2 linked regions of the Shinella zoogloeoides genome follow. The protein of the gene in region 1 interacts with the protein of each later gene in a pairwise test. Links are inferred from orthologs where the notes say so. Each region holds a gene or a part of one and is shown on either strand. Other genes may lie near its edges.

Region 1 (4,235 bases):
AACCGCGAAACGCTCGACGTCACCTTCAAGGGCAAGTCGATCGCCGACGTGCTGGACATGACCGTCGAGGAAGGCGTCGAGTTCTTCGCCGCCGTTCCCGCCGTGCGCGACAAGCTGGTGACGCTGAACCAGGTGGGCCTCGGTTATATCAAGGTCGGCCAGCAGGCCAACACCCTGTCGGGCGGCGAGGCGCAGCGCGTCAAGCTCGCCAAGGAGCTGTCGAAGCGCTCGACCGGCCGCACGCTCTACATCCTCGACGAGCCGACGACGGGCCTGCATTTCCACGACGTCGCAAAGCTGCTGGAAGTGCTGCACGAGCTGGTCAACCAGGGCAATTCGGTCGTCGTCATCGAGCACAATCTGGAGGTCATCAAGACCGCCGACTGGATCATCGACTTCGGCCCCGAGGGCGGCGACGGCGGCGGCGAGGTGATCGCGGAAGGCACGCCGGAAGATGTGGTGAAGGTGGAACGCTCCTATACCGGCCATTTCCTGAAGGAGCTGCTGGAGCGCCGGCCAATGAAGCGGGCGGCGGCGGAGTAGCCGATGATCCTGATCGGCCAGTACGATTCGTCCTATGTGCGCCGCGTGGCCATCGCCATGCGGCTTTACGATCTGCCGTTCGAGCACCGGCCCTGGTCGGTGTTCAGCGAGGGCGACAAGGTGCAGGCGCTCAACCCGTTGATGCGCGTGCCGACGCTGGTGCTCGACGATGGCGACTTGGTGGCCGACAGCGCTTCCATCCTCGATTACGTCGATGGCCTCGTCCCGGCGGAAATGCGCCTGTTGCCGCAGGCCGAGCCGGAGCGCCGCCAGGTCTTGAGGATCATGGCGTTTGCGACCGGTTTGGCGGACAAGGGCGTCAGCCTGTTCTACGAGCAGCACCTGCACGAAACACCTTCCGCCTATTTCGTCGAGCGCTGTCGTGCGCAGATCCTGGCCGTGCTTGCCGCGCTGGAAGCGGAACGCGCCACGCGCCCGGGACCGTACTGGTTCGGCCGCATCACCCATGCGGATATCGCTGTCACCTGCGCCTGGCGCCATGTGGGCGAGGCCCATCCGGGCCTCATCGATCCGGCCGCCTTCCCGGCCCTCGCCGCGCATGCAGCCGGCATGGAAGACCTGCCGGTGTTTCAGGAGATTGCACAACCGTTCATCGCGCCGGCTTGAGGCGCCGCCATCTGTCTGTCGAGGAGAATTGACATGAGCACATCCGGCACCATCAGAACCGGCATCGGCGGCTGGACCTTCGATCCGTGGGAAGGCACTTTCTACCCGGAAAAACTGCCGAAGAAGCGGCAGTTAGAATTCGCCAGCCGGGAACTGACGGCCATCGAGGTGAACGGCACCTACTACGGCTCTCAGAAGCCGGAGACCTTCGCCAAATGGGCCTCCGAAGTGCCCGACGGCTTCATCTTCTCCCTGAAGGCGAGCCGCTTCACGACGAACCGCAAGGTGCTCGCCGATGGCGGCGAGTCGGTCGAAAAATTCCTGACGCAGGGCCTTACCGAACTCGGCGACCATCTCGGCCCGATCCTCTGGCAGTTCCCGCCGACGAAGAAGTTCGAGCCGGAGGATTTCGAGGGATTCCTGAAACTCCTGCCGGAGAAGCTGGACGGCCTCGCGCTGAAACATGTGCTCGAGGTGCGCAACGATACGTTCCTTGTGCCGGAATTCGCCGCGCTCGCCCGCAAGCACAAGGCCGCCATCGTCTATGCGCAGCATGAGGACTATCCGGAGATCGCCGACGTGACGGCGGATTTCGTCTATGCGCGCCTGCAGAAGGGCTCGGACGACATCAAGACCTGCTATCCGGAAAAGGCGCTCGACGAATGGGCGGCACGGCTCAAGGACTGGGCCGCCGGCGGCGAGCCGTCCGACCTGCCGAAGATCGACCCCGACACCAAGCCGGCAAAGAAGGCCCGCGACGTCTTCGCCTTCTTCATCACCTCCGGCAAGGTGAACGCGCCGAACGGCGCGCGTGAACTGCAAAAACGGGTGGGCTGAAGCTTAGCCGCCTGTACGGCCGGTCGGCAGGTGGAGACCGGCCATAGCGAAATTCGAGTCTTCTCGACCGCACCGATGACGCCTCATGCCGTCGGCCAAGGCGGAATAGCGCCCGGCAGGTCTTCCGCCGTCAGCCCCTCGCCCGCAATGCGCCCGGCCTGGCCATGACGCCAGACGGCGCTGGCGGCGGCCTCGAAGGCGGGCAGGCCCTGCGTCAGATGGGCGCCGACAATGCCGGCCAGGACATCGCCGGAGCCCGCCGTCGCCAGCCATGGCGGCGCGTTCTCGTTGACCAGCACCCGGCCGTCCGGCGCGGCGATGACCGTATCGGCGCCCTTGAGGATCATGACGGCGTTGCTGCGTGCGGCGGCCTTCTGCGCCCGCTCGATCTTCGAGAGGGTCTTGTCGCCGGCAAGGTCGGGAAACAGCCGGGCGAATTCGCCATCGTGAGGCGTCAGCACCAGCCGGGGCCCTCCTTCCGCGAAAAGCTCGAAGAGCGCGCTCGGATCGTCCCGGAAGGCACTGATGCCGTCGGCATCGAGCACGAGGCGGCGGCCGCCTTCGGCAAGGCGCCGGACATAACCCCTCGCCTTGTCCGCACCCCCGAATCCGGGACCGAGAACGAAGGTCTTCAGGCGCTCATCCTCCAGGAGGGATTTGAGATCGTCGTCGTCATCGAGCGGTTTGAGCATGATCCCGGTCAGGTGTGCCGCATTGGCGGAAAGCGCATCGCCCGGCGACAGGATGGTGACGAGGCCGGCGCCCGCGCGAAGACCGGCCATGGCGGAGAGCCGCGCCGCGCCGGTGGCGGTCGCCGGGCCGGAAAAGACGGCGAGATGGCCCCGCACATATTTGTGCGTCGCGCCCGTCTGCGCCGGCGACGCAAGACGCCAGATGGCCGGCATGTTCACCCGCATATGGCCGGCATGACCGGCAAGAATCCGCCCGGGAATGCCAATATCGAAAACTTCCATCTCGCCGGCAAGCGTTCGTCCCGGCAGGAGAAGGTGGCCGGGCTTGCGGCACATAAAGGTGACGGTCGCTTCCGCCTCGAAGGCCGCACCCCTCACCTGTCCCGTGCGTCCATCGACGCCGGACGGCAGATCCACCGCCAGCACCGGCAGGGCATTCCGGCGGACAGCCTCGATGAGCCGGATGACGTCGGCCGGAAGGTCGCGCGCCAAACCTGCGCCGAACAGCGCATCGACCACGACATCGCCCGGCTGGGGTTCATAGTCCGCGAGCGGCGCGACCGTGCCGGTAAAATGAAGGAAGGCCGCTGCGGCATCGCCCTTCAGCGTGGCAATATCTCCAAGGACGTGGACCGCTATGACCGCTCCCGCCGCCCGCAGGGCGCGCGCGGCGACAAAACCGTCGCCGCCATTGTTGCCGGGGCCGCAGAGCACGGCGAACCGCAGGGCACCAGGAAAGCGGCGCAGCGCCGCGGCGGCGACCGCCTGCCCCGCCCGCTCCATCAGCCCGTAGCTCGACAGGCCGGATGCCGCGGCCATGCGGTCGATGCGGCCCATCTCCGCGGGCGTTATGATCAGCGTGTCGATTTCCTTGTGCATGGCCCACCATGCCTGCAAAGGCACGACCGAGACAAGCGCGATCTCCGCCTTTGCCGAAAGCCCTTTAAATAGGCATTTGCATATTCAATATGCTCAAATTTGCGCCTTTTCGCGCGAAGCCTGCCCGCCTTCGCGCCATGCCGTGTCTACCGAGACGGAAAGAGACAATTTTTAGGCAGATTTCCCTTCCCCTTTTTCCCGGAAAGCCGCAGTATCGCCGCCGTGAGGACGAGCGGGATCGTAGCGGAAACGGATTTCATTCCATCTGGCACGCATCCTGCTTCAAGTTGGCATGCTACATGCATTCAAGTGAGCAGCGGGCGCAAACCTCGCGCAAACGGGAGAAGCGGAGAGACATTTTCTCATGAAGAAGATCGAAGCGATCATCAAGCCTTTCAAACTCGATGAGGTGAAGGAGGCTCTTCAGGAAGTCGGCCTGCAGGGTATCACCGTCACCGAGGCGAAGGGCTTTGGACGCCAGAAGGGGCACACGGAGCTTTACCGTGGCGCCGAATACGTTGTCGACTTTCTGCCCAAGGTGAAGGTCGAGGTCGTGCTGGCGGACGAGAATGCGGAGGCCGTCATCGAGGCGATCCGCAACGCGGCCCAGACCGGCCGCATCGGCGATGGCAAGATCTTCGTCTCCAACGTCGAGGA
Region 2 (4,331 bases), 270 kb from region 1 along the record:
GGGCGTTTCAGATCGACCAGTTGCTGTCGGAGGCCGCCCTGGGGACGATTTCCTGGCAGCGTTCCATCGAGCGCGGCAGGTTTTCGGCCAAGTGGTCGATGAGGGCGCGAACGGCAGGCAGCATGCCGTGGCGCGAGGTGAAGACGGCGTGCACGGCCGATTCGGCGCTCGTCCAGTCCGGCAGAACCGGCGTCAGCAGGCCGCTGCGAAAACCGCGCTCGACAATCATGTCCGGCAGCAGGCCGAGGCCGACGCCCTCGATCGTCGCCCGCTCCAGCACGCTGAAATCCGAGCAGGTCAGCACCGGCGAATGGGAGACGTCGTGCACCTCGCCATTGGCGTGGTACAGCGTCCAGATGGCGCGTGGGTTGTTTTCCTGCATGGAGAGCGTTGGCACGCGGCCGATCGTGTCGAGATCGATCGGGCCGTAGCGCTCGAGAAAGCGCGGGCTTGCCGCGAGATAGCGCCGCGTGCCGCCGAAGCGGCGCACGATCAGCGATTGGTCGGTATCGTAGCTGTCGCGCACGCGCAGCGCGACGTCGATCCGTTCCTCGATGAGATCGACCGGCCGGCCGGTGGTGAGGATGGAGAGGCGCACCAGCGGAAAGCGCTTCATGAAGCCGGGCAGGATATCGGCCACGACAGGCGCGAAGCCCGGCGGCATCGACAGGCGGACGGTGCCCGCCGGCTCGGCCTTGGCGACGGCGACGACGGCTTCGGCCGCCTCCACGCCTGACAGCACCGCCTCGCAGCGCTCGTAGAAGGACTGGCCGATATCGGTGACGGCGAGTTTGCGGGTCGAGCGTTCGATGAGCCGCACGCCGAGCTGCTCCTCCAGCGCCGCGATCCGCTTGCTGATCTTCGATTTCGGCACGGAGAGCGCATGGGCCGCCGCCGTAAAACCCTTGTGCCGCACGACGGCGGCGTAGAGTGCGAGATCGTTCAGGTCCTGCATGGTGTCTCTCCGATGGATGCCTGATTTATTGTTTCCCATTTGAAACGGTCAATTGGATTTTTGCTGTCTAATCACGCGATTGTTTTCGGAACATATGTGTTGCACCCAATTCAAGCAAAGGTGTTGACCCATGAACGTTCTCCATATCGACTCCGGCATCCTCGGAGACCATTCCGTATCCCGCCGCCTGACCGCGGCCGTCGTCGCCCAGATCAAGGCCGAGCAGCCGGGCGCCACGGTGACCTATCGCGATCTCGTCGCAAGCCCGCTGCCGCATCTTTCCGGCGCCCACCTGATGGCGGCCAATGCCAAGCCGGAAGACGTCGATGCCAGGATCGCGGCCGACGTCGCCGAGAGCCAGGTCGTCCTCGACGAATTCCTCTCTGCCGACACCATCATCCTCGGCGTGCCCATGTACAATTTCTCCCTGCCCAGCCAGCTCAAGGCCTGGATCGACCGCGTCGCCGTCGCCGGCAAGACGTTCCGCTATACGGCCGAAGGGCCGGAAGGCCTTGCCAAGGGCAAGAAGGTCATTATCGTTTCTACCCGCGGCGGCCACTACAGCGCCGGCCCAGCGGCTGCAATGGACCACCAGGAGAGCTACCTGAAGGTCGTGCTCGGCTTCTTCGGCATCACGGATGTGGAAGTGGTGCGCGCGGAGGGCCTGAACCTCAGCGCCGATTCGAAGGTCGAAGCCATTTCCGAAGCTGAGCGCACCATTTCGGGCCGGGCCAACCTGCGGCTCGTCGGCTGACGATAAACTCCGAAACGCAAAGGCCCGCCGGCTGAAACCGGCGGGCCTTTGCGTTTTTCCGTGCCGGCGGTTCAGCCGAAGAGATGGCGGTGCGTGGCGTAGAGCGCGATGGCGGCCGCATTGGAGACGTTGAGCGACTTGATCGCGCCGGGCATGTCGAGACGGGCGAGCGCCTTGCAGGTGGCGCGCGTCTTCTGCCTTAGGCCCTTGCCTTCCGCGCCCATGACGAGCGCGATGCGCTGGCCGGACAGCGTTCCCTCCAGCGGCGCCGGCCCTTCCGAATCAAGGCCGATCGTCACGAAGCCGAGCTTGTGCAACTCTTCCAGCGCATCGGAAAGGTTGGTGATCTGGACATAGGGGATGAGTTCAAGCGCGCCGGAGGCGGTCTTGGCGAGCACGCCCGATTCGGTCGGCGAATGGCGCTGCGTGGTGATGACCGCGCCGGCATTGAAGGCGACGGCCGAGCGCATGATGGCGCCGACATTGTGCGGGTCCGTGACCTGATCGAGCACCAGAAGCAGCGGGCTGTCCTTCAGCGCCTCGAGCCGGCGCACCGGCAGCGGGCGCGTTTCCAGCATCACGCCCTGGTGGATGGCGTCCGCGCCGAGGACCTTGTCGAGATCGGAGGGAAGCACGGTCTCGACCGGGTAGGGCAGCGTCGAGAAATCCGGCAGCTCCAGCCGCTGGGCGGCATTCAGGCTCACCGAGAGCTTGATGATCTTGCGCTCGGGATTGTCGAGCGCCGCGCGCACGGTGTGCAGGCCATAAAGATAGACCTGGTCCGGGGCGAGGGTGGGCGGCTTCCAGCCTTCCGCCGGCTTGCGGCGGCGGTCGTCCTTCGGCGTCGGGATCTCGCCGCGCTCGCGCTTCTGGTCGCGGTGCGCCCGGCGCAGGTTGGCGTAATGGGTGTCTTTTGCGGACTTGCCGCCGGTGTCATCTTTGCTCATGCGGCCATATAAAGCATGTCGTGCGAAAGTGTGCAGGGGATTTGCGATAAAGGCGGGTGAAATTCGAAAGCCTGCCGGCTGCATGCGGTCACTCCGACAGGACCGGCGCGTCATGAACGGCTTGCGTCCGGCATTTGGGGACGATGACGTTTTTCGCAATTTTTTCCGTGACGTCGTGTTGACAGGACGAATTGTGCCCGTCATATACGCCGCCAGATCGAAGGCGCCGCCGAGAGGCACTGCCCGCCGGTCGACACTGGTCGCATGATCCCGACGGAATATGGAGGGATGCCCGAGTGGTTAAAGGGGACGGACTGTAAATCCGTTGGCTCAGCCTACGTTGGTTCAAATCCAACTCCCTCCACCATTCCGTTGCTTCGGATCATGACCACCCCGCGGGTATAGCTCAATGGTAGAGCAGCAGCCTTCCAAGCTGAATACGCGGGTTCGATTCCCGCTACCCGCTCCAATATTTCAATAATTTACGAAACCTGGTGCCACTTGCGCCTTCAGCGCCGGCTGTTCGCGCCTGCACTCGCATTTTCGGGATGCCGCCGCGGCTGGCCCTTGATCCACCTCGTAATCCATGCCTCTATTCAACCTTGAATGGGCGAGGGGCTTCGACGTGCAGGCTTCAGGTACCAGGACGGTCGTCTCGCGGCGGCGAAACGCCGGCGCGGGCCTGGTCTTACCCCGTCCGCAAGACGCAACGGAAAGCTTGAGGGCTGGTAATTTGCCGAAGAATTCCATGCGGGTCGGTCCCGGCTATCCACAGGTCGTCGTGCTCGTCGGAGCGACGGGCGATCTCTCGCGCCGCAAGCTGCTGCCGGGCCTGTTCCATCTCATCAATGCCGGCTTCATTCCGGGCTGCCGGATCATCGGCGTCTCGCTCGACGATATGGACGCCGGCGGTTTCCGGGCCATCGCGCGCGATTCGCTCGACAAGTTCCTGACACGCAAATTCACCGAGGCGGAGTGGGAGGCGTTTTCCGCGTCCCTCGATTATGTCCCGCTTTCCGCCGGCGCCGATGTGCTGAAGGCGGCGGTCGAGAGGGCGGAGGAAGCGCTGGGCGCCGAGACGCGGCGCATTCACTATCTCTCCGTGCCGCCGAATGCCGCTCTGCCGGCCGTGCAGCTTCTCGCCCAGGCCGGGCTGACGGATCGCTGCCGCATCATCATGGAAAAGCCCTTCGGCACCGACCTTGCCAGCGCGGTGGCGCTGAACAAGAAGCTGCACGAGGTGTTCGACGAGAAGCAGATTTTCCGCATCGACCATTTCCTCGGCAAGGAGCCGGCGCAGAACATCCTGGCCTTCCGCTTCGGCAACGGCCTGTTCGAGCCGATCTGGAACCGCAACTTCATCGATCACGTACAGATCGACGTGCCGGAGACGCTCGGCCTTTCCACGCGCGCGGCCTTCTACGAGACCACCGGCGCCTATCGCGACATGGTGGTGACCCATCTGTTTCAGATCCTCGCCTTCATGGCGATGGAGCCGCCCACTGCGCTCGAGCCGGCGCCGATCTCGGAGGAGAAGAACAAGGTGTTCCGCTCCATGCTGCCGATCGAGCCGCGCGACGTGGTGCGCGGTCAATATATCGGCTACCGCAAGGAGCCCGGCGTCGATCCGGAAAGCGACACCGACACCTTCATCGCCCTCAAATGCGCCATCGAC

Evidence for each region. Proteins that work in one complex are often made in the same cells at the same time.
Region 2: the proteins of Q9316_RS09035 (region 1) and rlmB interact in binary tests that used the Escherichia coli proteins (3 or more experiments, as listed by UniProt). The link is inferred for Shinella zoogloeoides from one-to-one orthologs.

What each region holds. Positions count from the first base shown.
Region 1 is NZ_CP132311.1:1,592,151-1,596,385, forward strand. What follows is about bases 1,335-4,215. They hold Q9316_RS09035 (NAD(P)H-hydrate dehydratase), read right to left. Parts: upstream 3,579-4,215; coding sequence 2,091-3,578; downstream 1,335-2,090. Other genes in these bases: Q9316_RS09030 (DUF72 domain-containing protein), read left to right, coding at 1,335-2,007; Q9316_RS09040 (P-II family nitrogen regulator), read left to right, coding at 3,943-4,215. Also shown: excinuclease ABC subunit UvrA, read left to right, coding at 1-543; Q9316_RS09025 (glutathione S-transferase family protein), read left to right, coding at 547-1,170; more of Q9316_RS09030, read left to right, coding at 1,204-1,334; more of Q9316_RS09040, read left to right, coding at 4,216-4,235. UniProt on the Escherichia coli protein: Bifunctional enzyme that catalyzes the epimerization of the S- and R-forms of NAD(P)HX and the dehydration of the S-form of NAD(P)HX at the expense of ADP, which is converted to AMP.
Region 2 is NZ_CP132311.1:1,318,566-1,322,896, forward strand. The notes cover bases 719-3,695. They hold rlmB (23S rRNA (guanosine(2251)-2'-O)-methyltransferase RlmB), read right to left. Parts: upstream 2,657-3,695; coding sequence 1,781-2,656; downstream 719-1,780. Other genes in these bases: Q9316_RS07495 (LysR family transcriptional regulator), read right to left, coding at 719-955; Q9316_RS07500 (FMN-dependent NADH-azoreductase), read left to right, coding at 1,086-1,709; zwf (glucose-6-phosphate dehydrogenase), read left to right, coding at 3,405-3,695. Also shown: more of Q9316_RS07495, read right to left, coding at 8-718; more of zwf, read left to right, coding at 3,696-4,331. UniProt on the Escherichia coli protein: Specifically methylates the ribose of guanosine 2251 in 23S rRNA.